DNA from 3 places in the Clostridium sp. LBM24168 genome. Region 3 is predicted to be linked to each of the others. Evidence: riboswitches for the same ligand, from Rfam matches in the RefSeq annotation. Region 3 holds a riboswitch; each other region holds the start of a gene.
The links. Region 3 has a riboswitch for cobalamin ahead of cbiQ (cobalt ECF transporter T component CbiQ). Riboswitches for the same ligand answer to the same signal wherever they lie in the genome.

Region 1: linked by a shared signal. The riboswitch ahead of metE (5-methyltetrahydropteroyltriglutamate--homocysteine S-methyltransferase) and the one ahead of cbiQ (cobalt ECF transporter T component CbiQ) in region 3 are both predicted to bind cobalamin.
Region 2: linked by a shared signal. The riboswitch ahead of ACSVC9_RS10835 (cobyric acid synthase) and the one ahead of cbiQ (cobalt ECF transporter T component CbiQ) in region 3 are both predicted to bind cobalamin.

What each region holds. Positions count from the first base shown of each region.
Region 1 is NZ_CP196861.1:2,308,048-2,318,372, reverse strand. Features, by position in the region: gene ACSVC9_RS11475 (CDIF630_02480 family spore surface protein) at 1-133, opposite strand, end outside; gene metE (5-methyltetrahydropteroyltriglutamate--homocysteine S-methyltransferase) at 192-2,540, opposite strand; cobalamin riboswitch at 2,572-2,758, opposite strand; gene uppS (polyprenyl diphosphate synthase) at 2,824-3,477, opposite strand; gene ACSVC9_RS11460 (ABC transporter permease) at 3,633-4,436, opposite strand; gene ACSVC9_RS11455 (ABC transporter ATP-binding protein) at 4,436-5,194, opposite strand; gene ACSVC9_RS11450 (acyl-CoA dehydratase activase-related protein) at 5,433-9,728, shown strand; gene ACSVC9_RS11445 (ABC transporter substrate-binding protein) at 9,820-10,325, shown strand, end outside.
Region 2 is NZ_CP196861.1:2,165,976-2,176,300, reverse strand. Features, by position in the region: gene pdxR (MocR-like pyridoxine biosynthesis transcription factor PdxR) at 1-353, shown strand, start outside; gene ACSVC9_RS10850 (NUDIX domain-containing protein) at 365-919, shown strand; gene ACSVC9_RS10845 (energy-coupling factor transporter transmembrane component T family protein) at 1,056-1,856, shown strand; gene ACSVC9_RS10840 (energy-coupling factor ABC transporter ATP-binding protein) at 1,870-2,595, shown strand; cobalamin riboswitch at 2,652-2,829, shown strand; gene ACSVC9_RS10835 (cobyric acid synthase) at 2,946-4,391, shown strand; gene cbiB (adenosylcobinamide-phosphate synthase CbiB) at 4,410-5,390, shown strand; gene ACSVC9_RS10825 (pyridoxal phosphate-dependent aminotransferase) at 5,396-6,496, shown strand; gene ACSVC9_RS10820 (NAD(P)-dependent oxidoreductase) at 6,516-7,124, shown strand; gene hemC (hydroxymethylbilane synthase) at 7,140-8,012, shown strand; gene cobA (uroporphyrinogen-III C-methyltransferase) at 8,018-9,490, shown strand; gene hemB (porphobilinogen synthase) at 9,492-10,325, shown strand, end outside.
Region 3 is NZ_CP196861.1:1,948,748-1,959,072, forward strand. Features, by position in the region: gene ACSVC9_RS09600 (DNA topoisomerase IV subunit A) at 1-592, opposite strand, end outside; gene ACSVC9_RS09605 (DNA gyrase/topoisomerase IV subunit B) at 658-2,598, opposite strand; gene ACSVC9_RS09610 (energy-coupling factor ABC transporter substrate-binding protein) at 2,739-3,062, opposite strand; gene ACSVC9_RS09615 (energy-coupling factor ABC transporter permease) at 3,062-3,814, opposite strand; gene ACSVC9_RS09620 (energy-coupling factor ABC transporter ATP-binding protein) at 3,816-4,655, opposite strand; gene cbiQ (cobalt ECF transporter T component CbiQ) at 4,671-5,507, opposite strand; cobalamin riboswitch at 5,630-5,817, opposite strand; gene ACSVC9_RS09630 (XRE family transcriptional regulator) at 6,010-6,162, opposite strand; gene ACSVC9_RS09635 (helix-turn-helix domain-containing protein) at 6,414-6,785, shown strand; gene ACSVC9_RS09640 (hypothetical protein) at 6,901-7,245, opposite strand; gene hydG ([FeFe] hydrogenase H-cluster radical SAM maturase HydG) at 7,232-8,659, opposite strand; gene ACSVC9_RS09650 (cytochrome C biogenesis protein) at 8,925-9,260, opposite strand; gene ACSVC9_RS09655 (flavodoxin family protein) at 9,263-9,721, opposite strand; gene ACSVC9_RS09660 (NAD(P)-dependent oxidoreductase) at 9,844-10,325, shown strand, end outside.

The DNA of each region.
Region 1 (10,325 bases), 360 kb from region 3:
TTGCATTGGACGCATTGGATTCGTCTCCGAGAGGTACATTTGATACAGGTTTTGTTTTTTTTATGTTTGCCCAGGCGGCAGTTTCATGATTTTCAATGGGTATTTTTTTATTGGATTTTCTATTACCTAACATTTATATCACCTCTATAAATATTATTTTCAAAAATCCTGAATATATAAGTAAAATATAATTAAAATTTTTCTCTGGCTGATTTCGCTGCATTCACCATATTTATCAAACTCTTTTCAGCTTCATCAGTACCTCTTGTTTTTAAACCACAGTCAGGATTAATCCAAAGTTTGTCGGAATCAATTTTAGTGAGCATTATATTTACTGATTTCTCAAGTTCTTCCTGTGAAGGTACTCTTGGAGAATGTATATCATATATTCCAGGTCCTACTTGAGATTTGAAATTATTATTTTTTAGAAAATCAAGTATTGAAAAATCCGAACGTGCAGCTTCTATAGAGTATACATCTGCATCCATATTTTTGATTTCATTTATTATATTTGAAAATTCACTGTAACACATGTGTGTGTGAATTTGAGTTTCACTTTTAACTTTTGAGTTAGTTAAGTGGAAAGCAGGTATTGCCCAATCCAAATATTTTGTATGAATATCCTTGAATTTTAAAGGAAGTTTTTCCCTTAAGGCAGGTTCATCAATTTGTATTATTTTTATACCAGCAGCTTCAAGATCCAGTACTTCTTCTCCGATTGCAAGTCCTATTTGATAGGCTATTTGTTTTAATTCCAGGTCTTCTCTTGAAAAGGACCAATTTAAGATTGTAACAGGTCCTGTTAACATTCCTTTAACAGGCTTGTCCGTTTTGCTTTGAGCAAATTTAATCCATCTGACTGTCATGGGAGCTGTACGCTGTATATCTCCGTAGATTATAGGTGGTTTTACTGCTCTTGTTCCATAGGATTGTACCCATCCATTTTGTGTAAATAAAAAGCCCTCCAGTAATCTTCCGAAGTATTCCACCATGTCTGCTCTTTCGTATTCACCATGAACCAATACGTCCAGGCCTATATTTTCCTGAAATTTAATTACAGCTTCAATTTTTTTCTCAATTTCTCTTGCATACTTTTCCTGTGTAATATTATTTTCCCTTAAATCCTTTCTCAACCTTTTAATTTCATGAGTTTGTGGAAAAGATCCTATAGTAGTTGTAGGAAGTAGTGGCAATTCAAGAATATTGTTCTGTACTTTCCTTCTATGTTTAACATCATCATTTCTTACAAAATCTTCTGGTTTTAAGTTTTTAATTTTCTTCCTGACTTTTTCATTGTAACATAGAGGGTTAGCTGCCTTCCTTTTCAATATTTTCTGATTTTTTATATAGGTATTTTCACGTTCATAGTTGCTGGAATCAAGTAGATTTTTTAATTCTGAGAGTTCATTCAATTTTTCATCCGCAAAAGCCAGACTTTCTAAATAACCTGATAAGTTTACAAGGTTGTCCAAGGTTCCATTTGCAGTATCAAGATTTTTTATATGTTTGTCATCTAGGGTACCTTCTCGTGTAACTGTATAAGGTACATGAAGAAGGGAACAGGAAGTGCTTATATAGATTTTATTGGAACCCACATACTCGCATATATGTTTAATTATATTGATACTTTTATTATAATCATTTCTCCATATATTTTTTCCATTTATAATACCTGCCAATAAAATTTTATTGTCCGGAAAGCCGTATTTTTCTATAAGTTGTAGATTTTCTTTACCTTCAATAAAATCCAGACCTATACCGTTAAATTTGAGGTTTTCCAAATCTTTGTATATATCTCTTATATCACCAAAATATGTCTGCAAGAAGACATCGAATTTGTAATTTTTATTTAGAATTTTGTTATATATGTTTTTAAACAAATCTATATCATTCTCTGTCAGATCGGTTACTAAAATTGGTTCGTCAATTTGCAGACAGCCAATATTTTGCTCTTGAAACCTGTCCAATATATCTACATATACATCTGCGAGCTTATCGAGAAGTTCTTCAAATTTTTTATTGGTCTTTAAATATGAGAGTTTAAGTAAAGTAAAAATACCTATTATTACCGGTTTGGTTTCAATGCCAAGATTTTTTGCCTCTCTATAGAGATCAAAAGGTTTTGTATCATTTAGCCTGAAATTAATATTATCATCTACTTCAGGTACGATATAGTGATAATTTGTATTGAACCATTTTTTCATAGGCAGTGCTTTTACATCCTTGGAGTCGTTTTGATAACCTCTTGCCATCGAAAAATATGTATCAAGGGGAGAAAGTCCCAATTCCAAGTATCTTTTTGGTATGATATTCAAGAGATATGCCATATCAAGTATGTTGTCATAATAGGAAAAGTCATTTGACGGAATAATATCTATTCCGATTTCTTTTTGTTTAGTCCAGTATTGTTTCCTTAACTGTCTGGCAGTAGAAAATAGTTCTGTGGAATCTATATTTCCTTTGAAATATGCCTCCACTGCGAATTTTAGTTCACGGTTAACACCTATTCTAGGGTAGCCTATGATGGTTGATTTTTTCATTGATTTTCCTCCTTATCTTCAATCCCAAAGATTCAGTTTTACATAAAAGGCAGGTCTCCTGGCTTATCTTCATCCTACTCGTTTCCCTTCCCATCTATATAGACAGTGGTTTAGAAATTTTCGTCAAAATTACAGTAGTGGGTGCTGCTCAAGATTGTAACTTGATTCCCTATTATCTCTTACAGATAGGTAAAAGCACCTTCTATGTTAAAGAATTCTTTTCAGTTTTAAAGTTGTAAAGTAAATTATAGCATAAAAGTATCTCATTATAAAGTGATTTTATTTAACCTCCTAAAGTTACATCCTGATCGCTATACCATTTTAATGCATCTATAAAATTTGATGGTTTAAAATCCGGCCAATAGTCGTCTATTGCATAAAAATCAGAATAAACTGACTGTACTGGGAGAAATCCACTCAGGCGTCTTCTGCCTCCCCAACGTATTATAAGATCTATTCTTGATATATCATGAGAATTTAAATTCTCTATAATAGAAGTTCTATTTTTTGAACTTCTGTTGTTTAAATTACCTAAGTTATTTAGGTCCCAATCCCATCCGTAATTTACAAGGAAGTTAACTTTCATACCCCCAGTACCTAATTTTGTTCTATTGGTATAAGGGCGTAGTTCATTTGGAAACATTGATGAATTTGAATTTCCAACAACTAAGAGTGAAGCATTTTCCATAGATAATATATTTACTGCATCAACACATGCTTTGGTAAAGGATTTTGTCTGTATCTTTGGCCTTTTAGTGTTGTCTACTGTGAAACCGTAGTATGTAATTTCATGTACGCCTAATTCTTTGCAAAGCCTGAATAATTCAATTCCAGGTTTTAATCCATATTCGTAACCTTTTTCTTTACTTATGCCATTTTTTATTGCCCAACGTCTATTCCCATCTGGAATTATTCCTATATGTTTTGGAATTTTCATAAGATAAGACCCCCTAAATAAATTTTAACAGTATCATTAAATTATTGCCAGATACAAAATTATTATTCAAAATTTAAAATTGACTGCTGCAATCAGATAAGTAAAATCTAAGTTAGAAGCCGTCTAAAATAATTTAGGCGGCTTCTTGAATAAAATCAATGAAGAAATTTCTTTTTTACTTTTTTTTCGGCAACTTCTACAAGTTTATACATTATATAAGCCAATATGGATAGTATTATTATACTTAGCATTACAGTATCTAATTGTGATATTTGTCCTCCAAATATTATAAGGAAACCAAGACCTTCTTTTGCAACAAGGAATTCACCCATGATTACTCCTACCCAGGAAAGTCCTACATTTATTTTCAATGTAGATATTAATGCAGGAATGGAGGCAGGCATTACAAGGTGCATTAATATCTGAAGCTTTGAGGCACCAAAGGTTTTTAATAATCTTATTTTGTCTCTGTCAACTTCTTTAAAGGCATTTAGTACATTCAATATAGTTACTACTATGGAAATAAGTACGGCCACCATGATAATAGCTGACATTCCGTTGCCTACCCAGAATATTATTATTGGGGCTAGTGCTATCTTAGGAAGTGCATTCAAGACTACAAGATATGGGTCAAGTACTTCAGATACAAAATCCGATAGCCACAAAAGCACTGCAATTAAAGCACCAAGAATTGTACTTATCAGGAACCCAAATATGGTCTCAATACAAGTTATACCTATATGTTTAAATACGGAACCTTCCACATATAATTTGATTAAATTTTTCCACATTCTAGATGGAGTACTTGTTAAAAATGGATCTATCCATTTTAGGTCACCGGCTATTTCCCATAAAGCGAAAAAACATATTAAAATTAAAGTCCTGCATATAAATATTTTTCTTTTTTGAGTGTTTATACTTTTTATATACAGTTGATGTTCTTTTAAATTATCTATCATTATATATTTAACTCCTTCCAAATTTTGTTGAAGTATATTCTGAATTTAGGGTCCTCTCTGCATTTTAAAGGAGAAGTATAGGATTGATCAAAAGTTATATCGAATATTGTTTTTACTTTAGCCGGTCTGCTTGAAAGTACGAGAATTCTATTAGACATGGAAATTGCTTCTGCAATATCATGAGTTACCATTATGACTGTTTTGCCTTCTTTTTTTAGTATTTTAAATATTTCATCGCTTATGTTCAGCCTTGTTTGGTAATCAAGTGCTGAAAAGGGCTCGTCAAGAAGCAGAACTTCAGGGCTTAGAGCTAGAGTCCTTATAAGGGCAACTTTTTGTCTCATCCCACCAGATAGCTCTTCAGGATAATAGTTTACAAAATCCATCAGACCATAATTTTTAAGCAGCGAATTTATTTTATTCTTGTATAGGTCAAGGGATTTATGCTGTATCTTTATGCCTAATGTTATGTTGTCCCAAACATTTGACCATTCAAATAGCTGATCCCGTTGGAACATATATCCCATTTTAGCAGAAGTGGAGGTTATTTTTTCGTCATCTATATATATATCACCATAAGAAGGTCTTATTAGACCTGCAACTATATTTAAAAGAGTAGTCTTACCGCATCCGGATGGACCAACTATACTTAAAAATTCTCCTTCTTTTACGGAAAAACATATATTTTTTAAAGCTTCAGTAGAGCCTTTCAATGAATGATAGTTCATATATATGTCTTTTACTGTTAATTTGTCCAAAATATCATCTCCCGGTCAGAGTATATTTGCTCATTTGAATTAATATATTATGAATCATGATTTATTATATGAAAATCCAGAATGTATTGTTCCTTATGATTTTAGAGGTAGAAAATTAAAATGATTATAATTAATATCTTGAATTGTGTGACATTTCGTGTTAGAATTGCGTGATAACTCACATATGTTATAATATAATTAATAATACAAAATTATTATTTTTAAAAGGTGATTGTTTATGAAAAATTTATTTCATGTAGGTCTTGATATAGGTTCAACTACTGTAAAAATAGTTGTATCAGATATCAAAGACATTGTTATTTACCATAAATATCAAAGACACTTTTCTGATATTAAAAGTACTATATCTAAGGTTGTTAGAGATGCATATGAAAAATTAAAGGATTCAGATATCACCATAATGGTTACAGGGTCAGGAGGATTATCTGTATCCAAGTGGCTCAATATACCTTTTATACAGGAAGTAGTAGCTTGTACAAATACAATAGAAAAATTTATTCCACAAACTGATGTAGCCATAGAACTTGGTGGAGAGGATGCAAAGATAACCTTTTTTGAAGATGGAATAGACCAGAGAATGAATGGTTCCTGCGCTGGAGGAACGGGTGCTTTTATAGACCAGATGGCTTCACTTCTTCAGACAGATGCAGAAGGACTAAATGAATTGGCTAAAAATTACAAGGTTATATATCCTATAGCAGCTAGGTGTGGTGTTTTTGCAAAAACCGATGTTCAGCCGCTTTTAAATGAAGGTGCGGCAAAAGAGGATGTTGCAGTATCAATATTTCAATCGGTAGTAAACCAAACAATAAGTGGACTTGCCTGTGGAAAAACTATAAAGGGAAATGTAGCATTCCTGGGTGGACCGTTATATTTTTTATCTGAACTTAGAAAGAGATTTATAGATACACTTGGATTAACCGAGAATCAGGTTGTATTTCCGAATAATTCACAATTATTTGTGGCTTTGGGAGCAGCTATTTCTTCCAAAGATCAAAGAATTATTACATTTAAAAGTCTTGTAAACAGGCTTTCTCATTTAAGTGATACTTTAACCGATAAAGTACACACTTTAAGACCTCTTTTTAAAGACGAAGAAGAATTGAGAAAATTTAAAGAAAGACATGCCAAAAGTGTAGTTGAAAAGGAAAGTCTGAAAGATTATAGTGGAAACTGTTATCTTGGTATAGATGTGGGGTCAACTACTACAAAGGCTGTACTTATAAGTGAAGATGGAAGATTATTGTATTCATCTTATGGAAGTAACAATGGGAATCCATTGAAATCTTCAGTAGAGATACTGAGTGATATATATAATAAGCTTCCAGAGTCTATTGATATTGTTAATTCAGCAGTTACTGGATATGGAGAGGGACTTATAAAATCTGCACTTTCTGTAGATATTGGTGAAGTTGAAACTGTGTCACACTATAAAGCAGCCCAATTTTTCCAGCCAGATGTGGATTTTATATTAGATATTGGTGGACAGGATATGAAATGTTTGAAAATAAAAGATGGAGTAATTGATAATATAATGCTGAATGAAGCCTGTTCCTCTGGTTGCGGTTCATTTATTGAGACTTTTGCACACTCTCTGAATATGAAAATTGAAGATTTCGCAAAAAGTGCAGAGATTTCAAGACGACCGGTGGATTTGGGATCAAGGTGCACTGTATTTATGAATTCAAAAGTTAAACAGGCTCAGAAAGAGGGACTGTCTGTAGGGGATATATCTGCAGGGCTTTCATATTCTGTTATAAAAAATGCACTTTTTAAAGTTATAAAAATAAGAGATCCTAAAGAGCTTGGAAAAAAGATAATAGTTCAAGGTGGAACTTTTTATAATGATGCTGTACTCAGAGCTTTTGAACTTATATCCGAAAGAGAAGTAATAAGGCCTGACATAGCTGGACTTATGGGAGCTTTTGGAGCTGCTATTATTTCGAAGGAAAGATATAATCCTTCACATGCAAGTACCCTTTTGAAAAATGAACAACTTAAAAACTTTAAAGCGCAGGTTAGTATGAAAAGATGTGGTAAATGTGCAAATAATTGTTTACTTACTATAAATGAGTTCCCTGATGGTAAAAATTTTGTTTCAGGCAATAGATGTGATAGAGGAATAGGTATTGAAAATACCAACAACGATATTCCAAATCTTTTTGATTATAAATATAGAAGAGTATTTAACTATGTTCCACTTAAAAGAGAGAAGGCTTTTAGAGGACAGGTAGGGATTCCTCGAGTGCTGAATTTATACGAGAATTATCCATTTTGGTTCACATTTTTTACAAAATTGGGATTTAGAGTAGAAATTTCACCGAGATCTACAAAAAAAGTATATTCACTTGGTATAGAGACAATACCTTCGGAGTCAGCCTGCTATCCTGCAAAATTGGTGCATGGTCATATAATGAGTCTTGTAAATAGGGGAATTAAATTTATATTTTATCCATGTATACCTTATGAGCAAAAGGAGCAGAAAGAAGCGGATAATCATTACAATTGTCCTATGGTGACTTCTTATCCAGAAGTTATAAAAAATAATATGGATGTACTCTCTGAAAAAAATATTAATTTTAAGAATCCATTTTTACCTTTGGATAATAAAAGCAGGCTTATAGATAGACTTGTTGATGAACTAAGCGAGTTTAATATAAAAAAGAAAGAGATTAAGGATGCAGTAGAAGCTGCCTATAGAGAGGACAAGTGTGTTAAGGATGATATAAAGAATAGAGGTACAGAGGTAGTTAAATATTTGAAGAAAACTGGTAAGATCGGTATAGTTCTTGCAGGCAGGCCTTACCATATAGATCCGGAAATAAATCATGGTATACCGAATATAATAACTTCTTACGGAATGGCAGTTTTAACGGAAGATTCTATAGCGCATCTTGGAAAGGTTGAAAGGCCTCTAAGAGTTGTAGATCAGTGGGTATATCATTCAAGATTATATTCTGCCGCAAGTTTTGTAGCGATTCAGGATAATCTTGAACTCATTCAGTTAAATTCTTTTGGATGTGGACTGGATGCAGTTACTACGGACCAGACTCAGGAAATACTTAGTAAATATGAAAAATTATATACGCTTCTTAAAATAGATGAAGTAAGTAATTTGGGTGCAATAAAGATAAGAATACGTTCATTAAAAGCTGCACTGGAAGAGAGAGAAAAGGCCGGTTTTAAACCGCATAGAGTTGGAGAAAATAGCAAAAAAATAATATTTACAAAAGAAATGAGAAAAAAACATATAATATTGTGCCCACAGATGGCTCCAATACATTTCCAATTTATTCAGGAAGCTTTCAATGCATCTAACTACAAACTTGAGGTGCTTCCATCAGTGGACAGGAGGGCAGTGGATGAAGGACTTAAATATGTAAATAATGATGCTTGCTATCCTTCCATAATAGTTGTTGGACAGATAATAGAGGCGCTTAAATCTGGAAAATATGATCTAGACAATACCTCTGTTATGATATCTCAAACAGGGGGTGGATGCAGAGCTACCAATTATATAGCATTTCTGCGAAAAGCATTAAAGGAAGCAGGAATGGAAAACATACCTGTAATATCCATAAATGTTGTTGGAATGGAGAAAAATCCTGGATTTAAAATTACACCGGGGCTTGTAAATAAAGGAATAATAGGACTTTTATATGGAGATCTCTTGATGAAGGTTTTGTATAGGGTGAGACCATATGAAAGAATACCCGGTTCTGCAAATACCTTATATAGGAGCTGGGTTGAAAAATGTAAGGAGAACGTTAGAAATGGAAATCATGTGGAATTCAAGAGAAATATTTATAATATAGTAAAAGATTTTGACAATCTAGAAATAAATAATATAAAAAAACCACGTGTTGGGGTGGTAGGCGAGATACTTGTAAAATTTCATCCAACTGCCAATAATGAAATTGTCAAGGTTCTTGAAAATGAAGGGGCTGAGGCAGTAGTTCCGGATCTAACGGACTTTCTGCTCTACTGTGCTTACGATGCAAAATTTAAACATGAAAATCTGTCGGGAACATTGCTGAGTGAAATAATAAAGGGTGCCAGTATAAAGTTTATTGAATATTATAGAAGGCACATGAAAATTGCATTGAAAAAAAGCCGTCGCTTCTCACCGCCTTCCGCAATAGATGAACTGGCAGAAGGAGCATCAGATGTACTTTCTTTAGGAAATCAAACTGGTGAGGGATGGTTTTTGACAGCTGAAATGATAGAGCTTATAAAAAGTGGAACCAAGAATATAGTATGTATGCAGCCTTTTGCATGTCTTCCAAATCACGTCACAGGAAAAGGAATGATAAAGGAATTGAAGAGAAAATATCCTGGAAGCAATATAGCTGCCATAGATTATGATCCTGGTGCCAGCGAGGTTAATCAGTTAAATAGATTAAAGCTTATGTTGTCTGTAGCCTTTAAGTCACTTAAAGATCAGGAAGCTTTTGAGGCTGAAAGTAAAGAATTCATGGGTGAGCCGGTGTTTGCAGATGATGTAAATAAATAGTATGGGAAAAGGTTTTGTGAATAAGTATTTTTCACAAAACCTTTTTTATTTCATAATATAAACTAGTATAAAAATTATCTGGGGGACAAGTATGAAAAAACATAAAATAAACATTTTAGTGCTTTTGTTCAGTTTTTTAATAGTAGTTTCAATTTTTTCAGGATGCGGAAATAGCAAAAATGGAGATAAAGCTTTGAAAAAGGTTAGGCTAAATGAAGTCGCAAGGTCCGTATTTTATGCACCTATGTATGCAGCTATAAACGAAGGTATGTTCAAGAAACAGGGACTTGATATAGATATTACTACAGGGCAGGGAGCAGACAAGACAATGCAGACTGTACTGAGCAAGAATGCTGATATAGGATTTTGCGGACCGGAGCAGGTGATATACATCTATAATCAAAAAAGAGAAGACTATCCTATATTATTTGCACAGATGACCACAACTGACGGCTCATTTCTGGTCAGCAGAAAGGATGAAAAGAGTTTTAAATGGCAGGATGTAAAAGGAAAGAACATAATAGGTGGAAGGCCTGGGGGAGTACCGGAGATGGCGCTTGAGTATGCGCTGAAAAAAAATAAAGTTGAACCTGGAAA
Region 2 (10,325 bases), 220 kb from region 3:
TCTATGATTATCTTAAAGAAGGAAATTTTGAAAAGTACATTAAAAAGGCAAGGAAATTTTATAGGAACAAATATGAGTTGGCAGTTGGATTTGCTAAAAAATATATTCCTTATGATAAAATATATGGAGAGGGAGGTCTGCATGTTTTTGTGGAAATTGAGAATATAGATTCAAGAAAACTTCTTGAAAGATGCTGCAGAAGGCAGGTAATATTTACTCCCGGAGATTTATTTTATGTAGATGATGGAGGCAAAAATACATTTAGACTTGGATTTTCGAGGACAAGCGACGGAGATATAGAAAAAGGATTTAGAATAATAGGAGAAGAAGTCAAAAAAATGAAATCTGTTTAGGAGGAATATTTATGAGAAAATTAACGAAAAAAGTACTATATAAGGGAAAGTGGATATCATTAAATGAAATAACTTATATAGGAAAACAGAATGAAAAATTGAAATGGGAAAGCATAGAGAGAACTAATTTTGTAAATACTGTAGTAATGGTAGCCAGACTGATTCCCTCCAATAGATATGTACTTATAAAGCAATACAGGCCGGTAGTTGATAATTATATAATTGGATTTCCGGCAGGACTTATGGAAAATGATGATATAGAAAAAAATGCACTTAGAGAATTGAAAGAGGAAACGGGATATATAGGAAGAGTTAAATCTATAAGTCCTCTCCTGTATTCCAATGCCGCACTTCTTTCAGATACAATAAGACTGGTGAATGTGGATATAGATGAGAAATTGCCTGAAAATATAAATCCCAGGCAGGAACTGGAGGAAGCTGAAGATATAGAAGTAATACTGGTTGAAAAGGATAGAATGAAGGATTTTGTCATAGAACAGCAAAAAAAAGGACTGGGAATTGGATTGGGATGCTGGTATGTATTCTGTGGGCTGCAAAACAATTAAACAGGTGGATAATAGGATGATAAAAAGTTTAATTATAATGTGCAGTATAATAAGTGCTTGTGGTATTATAGTGGTAATAATTGTATTTATTGCACTGTTTTCCGACAAAAAATAAATAATAAAGTTTGAATTGAAGGTGTTTAATTTGAAAGATTGGCTTCTTAAAAAAGACGACTATGTGCCTGAAAATGATTCAGATAGATTTATAGATAAGAGTATATTTTCTATTTTGAAGGTACTTTCTCTTATAAAAAGAAGAGATAAGTTAAAAAACGGAATCATATATAAAATAAATCCAGTGGTGAAGCTTGTATTTATGTTCTTAAATATAATATTTTTGTCGGTTTCTAGAAATCCCGTATATGTTGCGGCAGTAGATATATATTTTCTATTGATGCTGAGTTTTCTAGATGCGGAAGAAATAAAAAATATTTTACTCTTGAGTTTTATAATACCAATATTTACTTTTATAATGCTCATACCATCTATATTGATGAAAAATGTTCTTAATAGCATTATGCTCATATTCAAAATATTCGGTACGATAATGATTGTAAATATTTTTTCCTGTACTACCAAATGGAGCCATGTGACAAGGTCATTAAAAATATTTTTTATACCAGACATATTTATACTCGTGTTTGATATAACTTTGAAGTATATCTACATACTAGGACAATTTGCATTGGACATGTTTTATTCTCTAAAGCTTAAATCCATAGGAAAGAATAACAGCAAACATTCATCGATTACTAAAATAATGGGAGGATTGTTTTTAAAGTCCAATGAGATGGGAAATGAAATGTATTCTGCTATGGAGTGTAGAGGGTTTACGGGAGAATACAGCTATTTTTCAAAATTCAGGTTTACTTTTTCAGATCTGATTTATTGTGCTGCGAGTATATTAATTATATTATTGTATTTTTATATGAGATAAAGGAGCAAATTATATGATAGAGATTGAGAATGTATATTTTAAATACAAGGATGAGGAAGTAATCAAAGATATAAACATAAATATCGAAAATGGTGAGTCTGTTGCTCTTATAGGTGCAAATGGAAGTGGAAAATCCACATTTTTAAAACTGCTGAATGGTATAATATTCCCGGATAGTGGAAATTACTATTTTGATAAGGTTAACATATGTAAAAAACAGATGGAAAATGGCAAGTACTCTAGGCTATTTCACAAAAAAATTGGATTCGTGTTTCAAAATTCCGATACCCAGCTCTTCTGTCCTACGGTCTATGAAGAAATTGCCTTTGGACCAAGACAGATGTGTATGAGTGAAATAGAAGTTAAAGATAGGGTAGAAGATTGTCTTGATCTGATGAATATAGGCAATCTTAAACATAGGCAACCTTATAATTTAAGTGGTGGAGAAAAAAAGAGAGTTGCGATAGCTTCTGTTCTTGCACTTAATCCTGACGTATTAACATTGGATGAACCTATGAATGGAATAGATCCAAAGGGAAAGAGATTTCTGAAGGGGCTTTTTATAGAATTGAATCGTGCAGGAAAGACTATAATCTGTTCTACCCATGATTTTGAATACATAGATGGAATTTTCAGGAGAGCTATTGTGTTTTCCGAAGAGCACAGGGTAATAAGGGATGATACATATAAAAATGTGATAAATGACGACAAGTTTTTGATGGACAATAATATAAAGTGAAAATTTTGAACCTGTTGACATGATACATATGTTGTAATATACTCGTCTTATAAAAAAGAATATGAATGATTTCAGGTGCCTTGTTCAAGGTGAAAAGGGAATGCGGTTGGATTCCGCAGCAGCCCCCGCTACTGTAATTGATGACAAGTCCTTATTATGCCACTTTTAATTGAGGAAGGCTGAGGATGTGTATGATTCATAAGTCAGGAGACCTGCCTGATATTTATTTCAAGCAAACTTTCGGAGGGAGAGTTCTTTATAATATTGTGCGGATATATCTCATCTTTATAATAGGAGCAGAAACTGATTTTAAAGTTTGCTGTTCTTATTTTGTTTTTAGGAGGATTGTTATGGCCAAGATCATGATTCAGGGAACGGGATCATCGGTAGGAAAGAGTATAATTGTTACGGCTCTCTGCAGAATATTCAAGCAGGACGGCTTTAGTGTATGCCCGTTCAAATCGCAGAATATGTCACTGAATTCCTATATAACTCTTGACGGGAGGGAAATGGGAAGGGCACAGGTACTGCAGGCCTATGCATGTGGACTGGAACCGGAAGCGTATATGAATCCCATACTTTTGAAGCCCACTTCAGACAAAAAGAGCCAGATAGTTGTGAATGGGGAGGTATACTGCAACGCAACAGCGGTAGAGTATCAGGATATGAAATTAAATTTCAGGGATATGCTTGAATCTCAATTTTCAGATATTGAGAAGAAGTTTGACATAATTGTCATGGAAGGAGCGGGAAGTCCTGCAGAGATAAATCTGAGAGACCGGGATATTGTGAATATGGGAATGGCTGAAATCGCAGATGCACCTGTAATTCTCACAGGTGATATAGACAGGGGTGGAGTATTTGCATCCCTTGCAGGTACCATGCTGCTTTTAAAAGAAAATGAAAGGCCTAGAGTAAAGGCTACTGTAATAAACAAGTTCAGGGGAGATGTAGATATACTAAAACCAGGAATTGACATGCTTCAGGATATAATAAAAATACCATGTGTGGGAGTAGTTCCATACTTCAATTTGAATCTGGAGGATGAGGACAGTGCCATTTCCTTCAATAAATATAATACAGCTGCAATAGATATAGCAGTTGTGAAACTTCCTCATATATCCAATTTTACTGATATGGATGCCTTCAAGAATGAAGATGACATATCTGTAAGATTTATTTCATCACCAGGTGAATTCGGAAATCCGGATATACTTATTGTGCCGGGAAGTAAAAATACAATAGACGATTTGATAAAATTGAGAGAATCAGGTCTTGAGCATTCCATAAAGGATTACAGCAAAGGAGGAATTGTAATTGGAATCTGCGGAGGATATCAGATGCTGGGAAATTCGGTAAAAGACCCATATGGTGTTGAAAGCAGTGCAGGAGCAACAAGAGGGATGGAGCTCCTGGATATAGATACCATACTTGAGGGAAAAAAGGTTACCACCAGGGTTAATGCCAGAAGAGGAGATATTCATGTATATGGATATGAAATACACATGGGAGTCTGCAAATATGGAGACAATACAAGACCTCTGTTCAGGATGGAAAATAAAAATGACGGAGCTGTAAGTTCAACAGGAAACATAATGGGTACATATATTCATGGAGTATTTGATTCAGCAGATTTCAGACAGTACATACTGAATAGGATACGGGAAAAGAAAGGGATCTCTCCAAAAAAATCATTGGATTACAGAGATTACAGAAACAGCCAGCTTGACAGACTTGCGGACATAGTCAGAAAAAACATGAATATAAAAGCCGTATATGATATTATGGGAATTTGACAGTTGGAGGAGTATTTTATGGAGTTGTCTTTGATACAGTTCAATTTTATAGATGTTGTTATTGCTGTAATCCTGGATTGGATAATAGGTGATCCACTGTGGTTTCCCCATCCTGTAGTATTTATGGGAAAGCTCATAGGCTTTCTTGAGAACAGGGCAAGAGCAAAGTGCATTACAAACAGAGGTATGAAATATTTTGGCGGGTTTATAGTGCTTGTTCTCGTATCCTCAAGTTTTCTCTTACCTTTTGTAATTCTCTTTATTTTTAGGAACAATGTTATTCTCTTCAATCTCATAAATATACTTTTTCTGTGTACCTGCCTTTCTGCAAGATGTCTTGATAAAGAGGCAAGCAAGGTGTATACTTCCCTTAAATATTCAGGTATAGAAGATGCGCGAAAAAAATTGTCCGGCATAGTCGGAAGGGATACAAAAAATCTGGATGAAGGACAGATAACAAGGGCGGCTGTTGAAACCGTAGCTGAAAATACATCGGATGGAGTAGTTGCACCGCTTTTTTACGGCATTATTTTTGCTTCGCCACTTTCTATGGCGTATAAAGCTGTGAATACAATGGATTCCATGCTGGGCTATATGAATGAAAATTACAGGTATATAGGATTTTTCCCTGCAAAGGTGGATGACTTTTTTAATTTGATACCTGCAAGACTTACAGGCTTTTTAATGTGCATCATGTCCCCGCTTGTTGGAGGGAACCTTTTGGATACCTTTAAAATAATGCTGCGCGACAGGAAAAACCACAAAAGCCCGAATTGTGCATATCCTGAAGCTGCAGCTGCCGGAGCCATGGAAATACAGCTGGGAGGCACAAATATATATTTTGGAGAAGTATTTTACAAGCCACATATTGGAGACAGGAAGAGGGAGCTCAATGCCGATCACATAAAGGGTGTCATAAAGCTCATGTATTTTTCTGAAATGGGTGCTGTCCTGACTGCTGCTGCAATCTATACAATTTTGATGGGATGTGTTGGGTAATGGATTTGGAACATGGTGGGGATATATACACGGAGGGGATTTTCAAAGGAAGGAAATTACTTGATTTCAGCTCCAATATAAATCCTTTGGGTGTACCTGCGAGCTTCAAAGAAAATATAGAGGAAGCTGTGAAACTTGCAGATGTATATCCAGATATAAAGTATAGAAAATTGAAGGAAAATATAAAAGATTATCTTGAAAGCTATGATTCCTGTTTCAGCAAGTGCGGGTATGGAACTGTCGGGGAAAATTTACGGGACAGAATAAGTATAGTTCCTGGAAACGGGGCTTCGGAAATACTGGATCTTGCCCTTGGTCATTTTAAAAGTGTTTGTATAGTAGTACCTTCTTTTATAGAATACGAAAAGAGTGCATTGAAATGGAATTGTAATATAGTTTATTCAAGACTGAAGCCGGATATGAATTTTGACTATGAGGACATTAAAAAGAAGATTAGAAATGTTGATTCTCTCATAATAGGAAATCCAAACAATCCTAATGGGCAGATCATAGACAAGAAAAAATTTTACAGTATAGTGGAGTATTGTGAAAAAAATGGAAAGACTATAATTATAGATGAAGCTTTTATTGAGTTTACAGGTGATTCACGGTACAGCTTTTTAAATGAAACTGGAAAATACAGATGTATTCTCATAGTCAGGGCGCTTACAAAGTTTTTTGCACTTCCTGGCGTAAGGTTTGGTTACGGTATTTCCTCGGACAGCAATTTGGTGCTTGATATTGAAAAAGGCCAGAATCCATGGAATATAAACTGTTTTGCGGAAATTGCAGCAAAGTATGTACTTAGAGACAGTGAGTATATTGGCAGATCACTTGAATGGATAGCTTCGGAAAGAAAATTCATGAAGGAGAATCTTGAGAGGGCAGGTATAATTGAAAAAGTATATGATACATTTTCAAATTTTGTACTGTGCAGATTATCCAGTGGTGTAAATTCAGCTTGTGTATATGAGATGTGTCTAAAAGAAGGTGCTGTCATAAGGAAATGCGAAAATTACAGGGGACTGGGTGAAAACTACATAAGACTTGCCATAAAAGACAGGCATAAAAATGAAAAGATGCTTCACATAATAGAGAATTTATAAATGAGGGAGTGCAGTTGAGTTGATTGAAAAACAGTTCGTTACGCTTCTGTCCGAAAAAATTAATGTGCTTATAGTAGGTGGAGGAAGGGCTGCAGCTATAAAGCTGAAAACTTTTATACGAGGAAAATGCAATGTTATGGTTGTAGCACCGGCTTTTTCAGATTATTTCAAGAAGTTCGGCAGCAGTTTGAAACTGAATATAATATGTGGAGAATATGATAAGAAATATATATACGATAGACATATTGTAGTAATTGCTACAGATGATTCTAAATTGAATTCAGCTATAAGACGGGATTGTGAAGATTTATTCAAATTGTATATAGATGTCTCAGATCCGCCTATGGGGAATTGCATTATGCCCTGCCAGAGAAATACTAAAAATATACACTTTGGAGTAAATACTGAGGGTATATCCCCTCTCACATCTGTTTTTATAGCTGATATCATGAAAAAGAATATTTCCAGGTATGATGATTTTGTAGATTTTGCATCAGGTGTTAGAAACAGCCTTCCCGGTGGTGTTGAGAGAAGGAAGATAATGAGCTTCATATGCTCGGAGGATTTCTATTTTTTCTATAGAAAGAACAAAGCACGCATTATAATAGACATGTTTTACAAAAATTAATGGAGTGATGATATTTTGAAATACAGGATTGCAACTAGAAAAAGCAGGCTTGCACAGATTCAGGCGGATATAGTAATAAGGCTTCTCATGGAAAAATGCGGTGTCTTGGGCAGGAAAGTTCTCATGGAAACTACAGGTGACAGGAGACTTGACATTGCATTGGATAAGATAGGTGGGAAGGGTCTTTTTATAAAGGAGATAGAGAGGGCACTTCTTGAAGGAAGGTCAGATGCTGCAGTTCACAGCATGAAGGATGTGCCCTTTGACATACCATGCAAGTTTGAAATGGCGGCAGTTTGCGAAAGGGAAGATGTAAGGGATGTTTTTGTGTCAAATTCAGGAGTCCATTTTGAAGATTTAAGACCGGGTTCCAAAATTGGTACCAGCAGCAGGAGAAGGTCGGAACAGATTAAAAAGATTAGAGGGGATTTATGTATAGTCCCAATAAGAGGAAATGTGCAGACGAGAATAAAAAAGATGAAGGAAGAAAATCTTCAGGGTATAATTCTTGCATCTGCTGGAGTTAAAAGGCTTGGACTTGAGGATATTATAACGGATTATTTTAGTGTAGAGGATATTGTTCCAGCCATAGGCCAGGGTGCACTGGGAGTTGAGATAAAAAGAGAATACAGTGATGCGGATGTCTTCAGAAAAATAGATGACAGGGAAACAAGAATATGTGTTGAAGCGGAGAGAAGCTTTATGAGAACTCTGAATGGAGACTGTCACTCTGCCATAGGAGCTTATGCAAGAATTGAAGGCAAATGCATGGACATCATAGGAATGTATGAGATTGAGAATAGAGTTTTAAAGAGTCATATAAGCGGCAGCAAATCAGATTATATGGAACTTGGAAGGAAACTTGCATTGAATATGCTGGGGGAGTGAGAAAAGTGAAAAAAGGCAAGGTGTATATAATAGGGGCAGGTCCAGGAGACGAGGAGCTTCTGACTTTGAAAGCAGTAAAAAAGTTGAAGGAGTGCAATCTGGTCATGTATGACAGGCTTGCAGGAGCAGGTGTATTGAACTATTTAAATGAAGACTGCCGGATATACTACTGTGGAAAAGAACCAGGCTGTCATTACAGGAAACAGGAAGAAATAAATGAAATGCTTTTAAAGTTTGCAGAGGAAGGATATATAGTTGGACGAATCAAAGGCGGTGATCCCTACATATTTGGAAGAGGAGGTGAAGAAGTACTGGCTCTTTCCAGAAAAAAAATTGATTTTGAAGTCATACCGGGGATAACTTCTTTTATATCCGTATTGAATTATGCAGGCATACCTGTCACACATAGAAATGTGGCACAGAGTTTTCATGTCTTTACCGGGAAGGCCGCTGAGAATCTTCATATAGACTGGAGGGCTGCAGCGGCTGTGGGAGGCACACTTGTATTTATGATGGCATTTTCCAGTCTCGGCGAAATAGCAAATAGATTGATTGAAAATGGGATGAACGAAGATACTTCCTGTGCAGTTGTAATGGAAGGCACTACAGCCAGGCAGAGAAAGGTAATTTCCAATCTAAAAGAAGTATATCATGATGCCGTGGAGGGGGGACTTCACTCACCCTGCATTTTTGTAGTTGGAGAAGTGGTGAAATTCAGCAGTACATTCAGCTGGTACGAGGAAAAACCGCTTTTCGGCAGAAATATATGTATTACAAGATCAAAATCGCAGTCCGGGGAAATGAAAGGCAAACTCATGGATCTTGGCGCACAGGTTACCGAGATACATTCCATTAGAATAAAATCCACAAATGACAACATGGTTGAATATATAGACAGACTACCTCTCTATGATTATATAGTATTTACAAGTGTAAATGGAGTAAACAGTTTTTTTGAACTGCTTTTGAGAAAAAATTATGATGTAAGGAATATAAAAGCTGTATTTGCCGCCATCGGGCCTGCTACGGAAAGAGAAATAAGAAGAAGGGGAATCATACCTGAAATAGTTGCTGAAAAATTTGTAGCAGAGAGCTTATATGACAAATTAAAAAATTTTATAAGTCCGGGAAATAGAATCTTTCTGCCACGTTCCAAAAATTCAAGACCATATTTATCACAGGTGCTCAAAAAATATGGATGCGCTGTGGATGAATGTTCTGTTTATGAAACGATCTGTGGAGATCTCCATGATCCTCACTGTTTTGATGATGTGGATACGGTTGTATTTACAAGCCCCACTACCGTAAGAAATATGATGGAGCTTGTAGGTATTGAAGCCATAAGGGAAAAGTATATTATAGCCATAGGCCCCATAACGGGAAAGGAACTTAAGAAAAACAATCTAAAATATACGATGTCAGAGACCTACACTGAAGATGGAATTATAAAAAAGCTGAGAGAAAAGAGGAGAATGTGAAATGTTTAGAAGACATAGAAGGCTGAGAAAAAATGCTGTTATAAGAGATATGGTAAGGGAAACAGTACTTGATAAAAATGACTTCATATACCCCATATTTGTTGTTGAAGGTGAAAATGTAAAGAAGGAGATACCGTCACTTTACAACAACTATCACTATTCCATAGACAGACTGGATGAGATAGTATCTGATATGCATAGTGCAGGGGTGAAAAGTGTAATACTCTTTGGAATTCCGGACCACAAGGATGAAGTAGGCTCTTCAGCCTATGATAAGGATGGAATAATACAGAGGGCAATAAGAAAATTGAGGGAGCTGGATTCCGAACTCTTCATAATCACGGATGTATGCATGTGCGAATATACGGATCATGGTCACTGCGGAATAGTACACAATCACGAGGTAGATAATGATGAAACAATAAAGTATATAGCGAAGACAGCTCTTTCCCATGCAGAAGCAGGAGCTGACATGGTAGCTCCTTCAGATATGATGGACGGCAGGGTACAGGAGATAAGAAAGGCTCTGGATGAAAATGGATATAAGGATGTATCAATAATGGCCTACAGTGCAAAATACTGTTCTGCCTTCTATGGGCCGTTCAGAGATGCGGCAGATTCCGCCCCTAAGTTCGGAAACAGGAGAGGATATCAGATGGATCCCGGTAACATAAGGGAAGCCATGCTTGAGATAGAGGACGATATAAAGGAGGGAGCGGATATAATAATGGTAAAACCTGCACTCCCGTATCTCGACGTTATAAGATGGGCCAGGGACAGGTTTGATGTTCCCGTTGCAGCCTATAATGTAAGTGGAGAATTTGCAATGGTAAAA
Region 3 (10,325 bases):
CATCTATTACCTCCCTTAAATTATGAGGGGGTATATTAGTTGCAAGCCCTACGGCTATGCCAAAAGCACCATTTACAAGTAAATTCGGGTATCCAACCGGAAGTACTTCAGGTTCCTTTTCAGAACCAGAATAATTGTCCACCATATTTACTACATCGTCCTCTATATACTTTACCATTTCCATGGCAATTGGCGTAAGTCTTGCTTCTGTATAACGCATGGCAGCAGCATTATCTCCATCCTGGCTTCCCCAGTTTCCATGTCCATCTATAAGCGGCATTCTCGTAGTAAAATTCTGAGCGAGTATTACCATTGCATCGTATACGGAAGAATCCCCGTGAGGATGATACTTACCTAGAATATCCCCAACTATTCTTGCAGATTTGTAATACGGCCTGTCTGGAAAGGCCTTCAGCATATACGCTCCATATATTATCCTCCTGTGGACCGGTTTCAGGCCATCCCTGACATCTGGAAGCGCCCTGTCCTTGGCCACTTCAACTGCATATGGGAGATAATTGTCCGGCATAGCCTCCTCTATTGAAATCTTTATTATATTGTTGTCTCTTGGAATTATTGTCTTCGTAGTCAAATCTAACCGCCCTTTCTTTCCAGTTTGCAATCTTTTCTCAATTTACAATTAATGAATATACTATTTTAAAATTGTGCATATTTATACATGTATTTTTTTCTCGGTGCTACTACATCTCCCATAAGAAGTGAAACCATTTTTTCCGCTTTTGCAGCATCATCTATGGTTATCTGCTGAAGTGTCCTGCTTTCCGGATTTAAAGTTGTCTCCCAAAGCTGATCCGGATTCATCTCGCCAAGTCCCTTATATCTCTGAATAAGTGCACCAGAGCCCACTTCCTTTTTTGCATCCAAAAGCTGCTCGTCGCTATAGGCATACTTTATAATATGCTTCGTTTTACTCTCCTTGTACACTTTATAGAGGGGAGGAAGAGCTATATAAAGATGCCCGTTTGAAATAAGCTGTCTCATATATCTGTATATATAAGTCATCCACAAGGTTCTTATATGATAGCCGTCTACATCAGCATCGCTCAGTATTATTATCTTATCGTATTTTAAATCTTTTTCATTATAATTTTCAAGTATACCCGTACCTATAGCGGCATTGAATATTTTAAGTTCTTCACTGCCAATCACATTTTCCAGATTTTGCTTTTCGGTGTTCATTATCTTTCCTTTGGAAGGCATTATCGTCTGGAATCTCCTGTCTCTTGCCTGTTTTGCAGATCCACCGGCGGAATCACCTTCAACCACTATGAATTCACAATTTGAGGCATCTCTCAACGTACAAACTGCAATTTTCCCCGCAAGAGGGGCGGCTCCTTTGCCTATTTTCTTTTTCTCCGCATCATTTATTTTCTTTATCTTTTCCCTTCTCGCCGCAGACTGAAGTGCATTGTTTATTATTGCAGAGGCCATATCCTTATTGTCCTCTATCCACTTTGAAAATTCAGTATATGAAAGATCATTCATAATTGTATAAGCTTCTGTATTTCCTAGTTTTGTCTTTGTCTGCCCTTCAAATACAGGATTACTTATCTTCACCTTAATTATGGCTGTCATTCCCTCACGCAGGTCGTCGCCCTCAAAATCCCCATCTTTATATAAATTCAATTTTTTCCCGCAATCTTTAAATGCCCTGGTCATTCCATTTTTGAAACCACTTTCATGAGTTCCCGCCTCCGTGGTTGGGATATTGTTTACATAACTTGCTATATTATACGTAGTTGAATCGGTAAACTGAACGCACACTTCTCCCTGCATGCTTATTCCATTTATCTGCCTTTCTCCTTCAAATAGTATGGGTTCCTTGTGAATCGGAGTTTTACTTTCATTCAAGTAATCTATAAAATCAAGAAGTCCCCTGCTGGAATGATATTCTCTTATAACCGGCTCATGTGACCTGTTATCAACAAGTTTCAAAGTTATTCCCTTATTTTGAAATGCAAGCTCTCTCAACCTTTGATCTATTATATCCAGTTTAAAATCAACTGTGGAAAAAATTCTGTCATCAGGCATAAATGTAACCCTAGTCCCTGTAGATTTTGAAGCTCCAATCACTTCAAGTCCGCTCACAGGAGTCCCTGGCATATTCTTTTTAAGTGACCTGTCATAGGCATATTCAAATCTCTGCCTATAGAGGTATTCATTTTGTTTGACCTCAACCTCCATCCATCTGGACAAGGCATTTACAACAGCAGCTCCAACTCCATGAAGACCTCCTGAAGTCTTATATACGTTGTTGTTGAATTTACCTCCCGTATGAAGCTCCGTAAATACCATCTCAACCCCTGTCTTTTTCTTCACAGGATGGACTCCTGTAGGAATTCCCCTACCGTTATCCTCTACAGTTACACTTCCATCCTTATTCAAAACAACTGCTGCACAATTCCCAAAGCCATTTGAAATCTCATCTATAGAATTATCTAAAATTTCCCATATACAATGATGAAGCCCCTTACTCCCTGTCGATCCTATATACATTCCAGGTCTTACCCTGATTGGTTCCAGCTTTTCAAGGGAAGTCAGAGAATTAACGTCATAGACTTCACCATCTGCATTCATATGCTCCATATTTTTCCCTCCAAAATTGTTCACTGCACAATCGCAACTATTAAAAAAACCTTCTAAAAATACATAGAAGGTAATATAGTAAAGTTTAAACTTCAAAATTATTATATATATATAATGAAAATTATGCAAATCTACTTTGTATATCTGTTATTTTCCTTTTTATTTCTCTCCACAAATCTTCCCAGGAAAAAGAAAAGAACACCCACGCCTATTCCTGTCTGCACACAAAATAGCAAGCTTTCAATTTCCCCAGGCAGTTCTCCACCAATCCACTTTTCCATGACAGGAGTGGCCCAGGGTTTATATTCGCTGCCTTTGATCTGTGAAACCACCTGACTTCCTGCATCATCGGAGCCTCCAAATTCAGCACCTTTTAGTGTAAAGAGCGGCACAAGGGCAATTAATGCAACAATAAGCAGTAGGATTATAATCTTTTTTTTCGTTTTTTTATCCATTAATTTTTCCCTCCTTTTAGGAATCCAATACCTGTCAGCTCAGATTTTGCATATACTTCAAGGCACATGACTATGACAACAGTCAAAATACCTTCAATAATCGCCAGAGGAACCTGTGTAGGTGCAAATACTGCGAGAAACTTAACTGCTGATGCCGGTATTCCACCATTTGAAGACGGATATGCAAGTGCAAGCTGAAAACTGGTTACACAATATGTAAATAGATCTCCAATTGCCGCTGCAAGAAAAATACCTACATGTTTATTCACATTCAACTTTTGACACAATTTATAAATTGCATAGGATAGCAGTGGCCCTGCAATAGCCATGGAAAACGTATTAGCACCAAGAGTGGTCAATCCACCGTGGGCAAGCAGTATTGCCTGAAAAATCAATACAATAATACCTAAAATTCCTACTGTGGTAGGCCCAAATAATATTGCACCAAGTCCCGTACCCGTCATATGGGAACAGCTTCCTGTTACTGATGGAATCTTCAAAGACGAAACTATAAAAATAAATGCACCTACCATTGCGAGTATAGTAATGGATTTGCGGCTTTCAGACAGTGTTTTCTTGATTGAAAAATAACCTGATACTAAAAATGGAATACATATAACAGCCCATATAATACAGAATTTCGGCGGAAGATATCCTTCCATAATGTGCATTGCATTTGCCGCCGGAGTTATTCCAAAAACCAGCGCAAAGACTGCTGTAATCGCAACAATTTTCTTTTCTTTCAGATTCATTCTATTTTCCTCCCTTTTTTTCAAGTATTTTTTTTAACTCGAGTGTATTTTTAGGATAATCTTTCTTATCTTCCAGGATACGTTTCTCTACAAGCAGTTCATATACCTCAAGCATTGTCGGCTGCTTTAGATTTGCCCTTTCTAATACCTCCATGTTTTTGAAAATTTCCAGTGGTGTTCCATCTGCGATGATCTTTCCTTTAAAAAATACAAGTATTCTTTCAGCCCATCTATATGCGAAATCCACGTCATGAGTGGAAATCAGCATCGTCTTTCCTTCTTCAGAAAGTTTTGCCAGAACTTCCTCCAGCATCATTGTATTTAGAGGATCCAGTGCTGCCGTTGGTTCATCAAATATGATAATTTCTGATTCCATAGCTATTATGTCTGCAATTGTAACACGCTTCTTTTCACCGCCGCTCAGATAATGGGGGGGACGATTTTTTAAATTCGAAATATTCATATATTTTAGTGCTTCTTCAACACGTCTTTTTACCTCTTCTTGAGGAAGCCTTAAATTCATAGGTCCAAATCCAACTTCCGCCATAACTGTGGATGCTATAATTTGATTGTCTGCATCCTGAAATACAATCCCAATATTTTTTCGGAGCTCTTTTAAATTCTTTCTATCTATAATTGTATCTCGATAAATAATTTTCCCATGTTCTGCAGTAAGGACTCCATTTACATTCAAAAAAAATGTGGATTTACCCGATCCATTTGATCCAATGACGGCAATTTTTTCACCTTCATGAATATCTACATCTATTCCATTTAACGCATGATTTCCATTTCCATAAGTGTAGCATAGATTTTCAACCTTCAATATTATTTCTTTCATAGCTGCCCCTTTCTATTATGTAAAAGCCCAAAGCAAAATCAAAAAAAATATGAATAATACCGCTGCGACAATATGCTTTATATCTGCACTTTTATCCTCCCTCCAAAATACAAGCTCCCCGTCATAGCATCTGGCTTCCATTGCATCATAATAGGCTTCTGCTTTTTTAAGGGAAACAATCAATATATTGCTTACAATACCTCCGAAGGTGGCACAGGAAGTCTTAAAATCATAATATCCTTCACGTGATTTAGCAGAGTTCTTCATATTAGTATAAACTTCCATCAAAATGAAAATGTAACGATAGATGATATTCATCAATTCTACAATAATCTTCGGCACATGCGCCTTTTTAAATACATAGATGATCTCGGAAGACGGAGTAGACAACGCCATCAGCTGCAGGGCACTAACAGATGCAAATACCTTCAGGATTAAAAAAAGCACTTCCTTGAGTTTTTCCCGGGAGGTAAATGCATAGCAGAAACCAAGATACAGGTTATATTGTCCTATTGGCTGCCTTGAAAAATCAATGGCAATTGGGAAAGTCCCAAGTATAATAAAAGCAATGGGAATGGTCAATATCGAGAGATACTCATATATTGGAAGCCCCCCTTTTACAACTGTCAGATAAGCCATTGCAATAATGACAGCAGCCGATACATATTGGTTGTCCAACGAAACACAGAGCACCAATGTCAAAATAGAAAAAAGTACCTTGAAAGTAGAGTTCCATTCCTTCATTTTGGAATTATAAGCATAAAAGTCTATTGGAAACCCTTCACCATGATGATGCAGTCTACTACTGCGGGTGTAATTGTGTCTCCATTTAAAAATAACAATTTTCCCCATAATCCACCCCCTTTAAATTTTTGTCAAACGCAAAAAATCCTCTTAACCCAATAGTCAAGAGGATAAAAAGTACCAGAAATTATAAAAATACATTCCAGACACCCCCTATACATCGTAGAGTTAATTGTGCATTATCATAGGCAGGTATTCTGACTTAAGCATCATTGCCTCCATAACCTTCCCGGTTTCCCAGTGGTATTTTAATAAAGGCTCTTCTTTTACAGCGGCGGGACCGTGCAGGATTTTCACCTGGCTTCCCTTTTAATCCAAAGTAATTTATAACTTTGTTACCTATAACTTATTATATTGTTGTTTTAATCAAATATAACAAATATTTATGATCCTGTCAATTTACCATAGTCAATATCCAACTATTAAAAAACCTTCTAAAGTATATAGAAGGTATATTATTATATATAGTTGAGACTATGCAAACCTAATTTGTATGTACTCTAGACATGCTAACTACAAATATGAATGATGCAACGATTACAATAATATCCTAAAAGCTGTCCTCTGAATTGCTACTGCTATCAATATTTAATCTTTCTACAATTAGATTCCTGTACTTTTTCCCAGAACGTCTTCCATTTAAAATATCTGTAAGATAATTTTCATTTACCCCTATTTCACTGGATAACTCCCTTTGAGTCATATTGAGGTCTATGAGCCTCTTTTTTACTTTAATGCCAAATAAAGTTGTTTTTCTTTTACTTCTGATAATATCACCCCCCTAACTTTATAAATCAACAATTATTTTAAAAGTGTACTGCTAATTTATAGTGTTGAAATAGTTGTGCTATACTTATATTTTAAATTAGAAGTGTGTTAAAATTATGATATAATACCATATCTTAGTGTAATTATAATACTGAAATCAGTAAATGTAAAGGAGGTATCTGTTCAATGCATACTTTAGGTGAAAGGTTGGAGCATGTTCTAAAGTACTTCAACACTACAAAAAAAGATTTTGCTCTATCTATAAAATATTCTCCAGGAAATGTAACTGACTGGATAAAAGGTCGATACAAGCCATCCAGCAGAGCATTAATAAATATAGAAAATACATATGGCATTTCACAGAAATGGCTTATAGATGGCGTCGGAAACATGTTTGTCAAAATTCCTGAAGGTATTATTATCGATGTTAAATTAACAAACCTGGAAATAAATCTTATAAAGACGTACCGAAGATTAAATGAAAAAGATAAGAGAAAAGTGGTGATATTCATAGAAAATCTAACTAAAAGCCCTAATTATGAAGAAAATCCAACATAAATTTACTTTTTTTGATGTATTTTCGTATCTTTTTATACTTTATAATCCTATACGCTGCTAAGAGAGACAGATTTTATTCTGTCTCTCCTTAATTATACATAAAATCTCTATTTTACTAACTATTTTCACCTGAGCACCTTGAATATGCTACAGCTATTTTAAAAATAGATATCAGTGTATCTTTTTCATACCGGGATACATTTTCAAATCCCTGTAGGAATATTACATATCTGTCATCTAACTCAATCTTTTCCTGGGGCATAAATGTTTCCTCTCCGGCTCCTGTCACATAGGCAATCCTCTTCATAAATTTTTCTGAAAATATTATCTGGGTTCCACTATAAAACTCCGCCGTATTTTTGCAGAGAAGCTTAAACATCTCTTTTATATTCCCATGTTCCAGTATTTCTTCAAGATTACGTGCTATAAATTCTTTAAAATCCACTCTATATATACACATCCCTTTGTCCATCTACAATGAGCTGCAATTTCTTCTTTATTATATTTTGTTTTACTTCATCAAATTCCCCTATAGTCTGATTTATAACCTTCTCTCCTGCACTTCTCGTGGCAGGAGATGCATAATCCAGAAGATATTCTTTAAAAGTAAATATGGCATTTGGAATACAATAATTGTGAATTAAAGATTTTTTCGCTATACTCATAAAGTGGGATCCTGTCCTTCCACATCTATAATCTGCCGTACAAAATGAAGGAATACATCCCTGCCTGCATACATCCTGGACAGCGTCATCAAGGCTCCTCATATCTCCCAACTGAAACTGTTCCTTCTCAGGTATCAATCCTTTATCATACTGGGTATATCCTCCAATTGCAATTCTTGATCCTGCATCGATCTGCGATACTCCAAGCGGCAATACTTCCTCCCTTACTTTCGTACTTTCCCTTGCTGTTAAAATCATTCCGGTATATGGTACTGAAAGTCTCAGAATTGCAACTAACTTCTTGAAGTCATTATCAGATACCCTGTACTTTGGATCCAGTGTAAATGGCACATCAAGTGCAGGTTCTATCCTTGGAAAAGATATAGTATGTGGACCAACCCCACCAAACATGTGTTCAAAATGAATTGTATGATACAAGAGTCCCATGACTTCAAATTTCCAGTCATACAGTCCAAACAATGCACCTATGCCCAGATCATCAATTCCTGCCTCCATAGCTCTGTCAAGTCCGTAAAGCCTCCAGTCATAATTTGCCTTTACATCTCCGTGTGGATGAAGTTTTCTATAAGTATCATGATGATAGGTCTCCTGAAATATCTGGAATGTTCCTATTCCGGCTTCATGGAGTTTCCTATATCCTTCCACATCCATAGGTGCAGCATTTATATTGACTCTTCTTATTTCTCCTCTTCCGACTTTTGTGTCATAAACAGTTTTTATAGTTTTGGCTATAAAATCTGCATCATACATTGGATGTTCACCATATACAAGTATTAATCTCTTATGTCCCGCCTTTTCAAGTACTTCTACTTCACTTCTAAGCTCGTCCATGGTAAGAGTTTTTCTCTCTATTGCACCGTTGTCCCTTCTGAATCCACAATAGAGACAATTGTTTATACATTTGTTACCAACATACAGCGGTGCAAAAAAAACTATCCTCTTGCCATATACTTCTTCCTTTATCTGCCTTGCAAGTGCAAACATCTCTTCAAGCAGATCATTATCTTCTATTTGAAGTAATTTCGCTGTCTCTTCCGGTTCAAGTCTCACCTTGCTTCTGGCCTTGTCAAATATTGCCCTTATTTCACTTTTTTCCGGATTCTTTGCCTGATTTAACTGTTCCCAGATTTTATCATCATCGATAAAATCCTTAAAATTAGGGTTGAGATATTTTTCATCCATCTTCATTGATTTCCTCCCAATAAAAAAAAATTAAACTCTCTAAATAAATGCTGAAAGTTTAACCAATTCACACAAAATCCGTATTAAACAGCAGGCAGGTTGTCAAATATATAACAAATATACAAAGACTACCTTTTCCCCAAATACATTTTTGTCATAAATATGTTCTATCAGCATTTTGCTCAGATAATTCTTTGCAATCTGGCATAGATTTTTACTTATTCCTCAGAAACAGAATATCTATAACTAAAGATTCACCTATATTGTATACTTATAAATTAGCTATTGTCAACAAAGGCAGTATATTTATAACAGGTTCTTCATATGGATGAACCCGTTTTATGGTTTCCACTGCCTTTTTCGCAAGATCACTTTTACAGCAAAATTCAACCTTACACTCTTCCTCCATGCTCACCTTTCCAATTTCACCTTCAAAAGGATTAGCTCCTTCAAGGGGCCTCCAGTATCCTGTCACTTTTGAAACAGAAATACAGCTGTCATAATTTCCACCTATACTCAGTGCTCCTACTGCGTTTAGACTCTCTCTCAGCCTATCGACATATTCTTCCGGAATAAAAGTTTCTATTTTATAGTTTTCAACTCCCAAATTTATTCCCCCAATTCCTTAATTAATTTAGCTGCAAATTCTTTTGCTGCCTTCAAGTCATCTTCATTTGGTCTTCCCTTAGCTATTCCTCCTATTAATTTAAAGGGACCATAGGTGTCAAAGCCTTTTGAAGCAAAGCTTCCAATAATATCAAATCCATGTTCATCGAGTTTTTTCTTAAGGGAATCATTATATTCCACTTTTCCCTGTCCACTTGTAGAGAATATGAATGCCTTCTTTTTTTCATATCGCGGCATTTCGTCAATTAATTTTAAAATATTCTTGTGAAATTTACCATAAAATATTCCTGATCCAAATCCAACCAATTGATATTGATTCAATTTACCTATATCTGCCTCTTCGGCTTCAATTACATCGGCTTTCAATCCAGCACCTATCTCCCTTGCAATTTTTTCAGTATTCTTATGCTCCGTAGATGTATAAATTATTAAGCTTTTCATTATAAACATCCCCTTTCAAATTTGATATTCATTATTATCATAATAACACTATCTAGATATTTTGACATTGCTTTTTATGGAGGCTATACTTAAATTAAAATATAAATACTAGGAGGTATATCATGAAAAATACAGTGTTCTTGAATTCCAAAAAACTGAATTTTGACAACAAAATTGATTTTTCCGGATTGAACAGATTTACTAAAGTTACAAAGTATGATACAAGCAGTGAAGATGAGATTCTGGAAAAAGTAAAGGGACAAAATATAGTTGTTACCAAAGAACTTCCCCTTGGTGAAAACCTTATCTCCAGATTTCCATCTTCAGTAGAACTCATATGTGAAGCTGGAACTGGTTACAACAATATAGACATAAAATCCACAAAAGGGAAAAACATAACAGTATGCAATGTGCCGGGCTACAGTACTGATGCAGTTGCACAACTTGCAATTACTTTCATGCTGAATTTAAGTTCATCCCTTGCCCTTCAACAGGTCATGATAAAACAAAACAATTTTGACAATTTTACCAAAGATCTTCAAGTTCCCCACTTCGAAATAAAAGGCAAGACCCTGGGTGTAATAGGTGCCGGTTCCATAGGCCA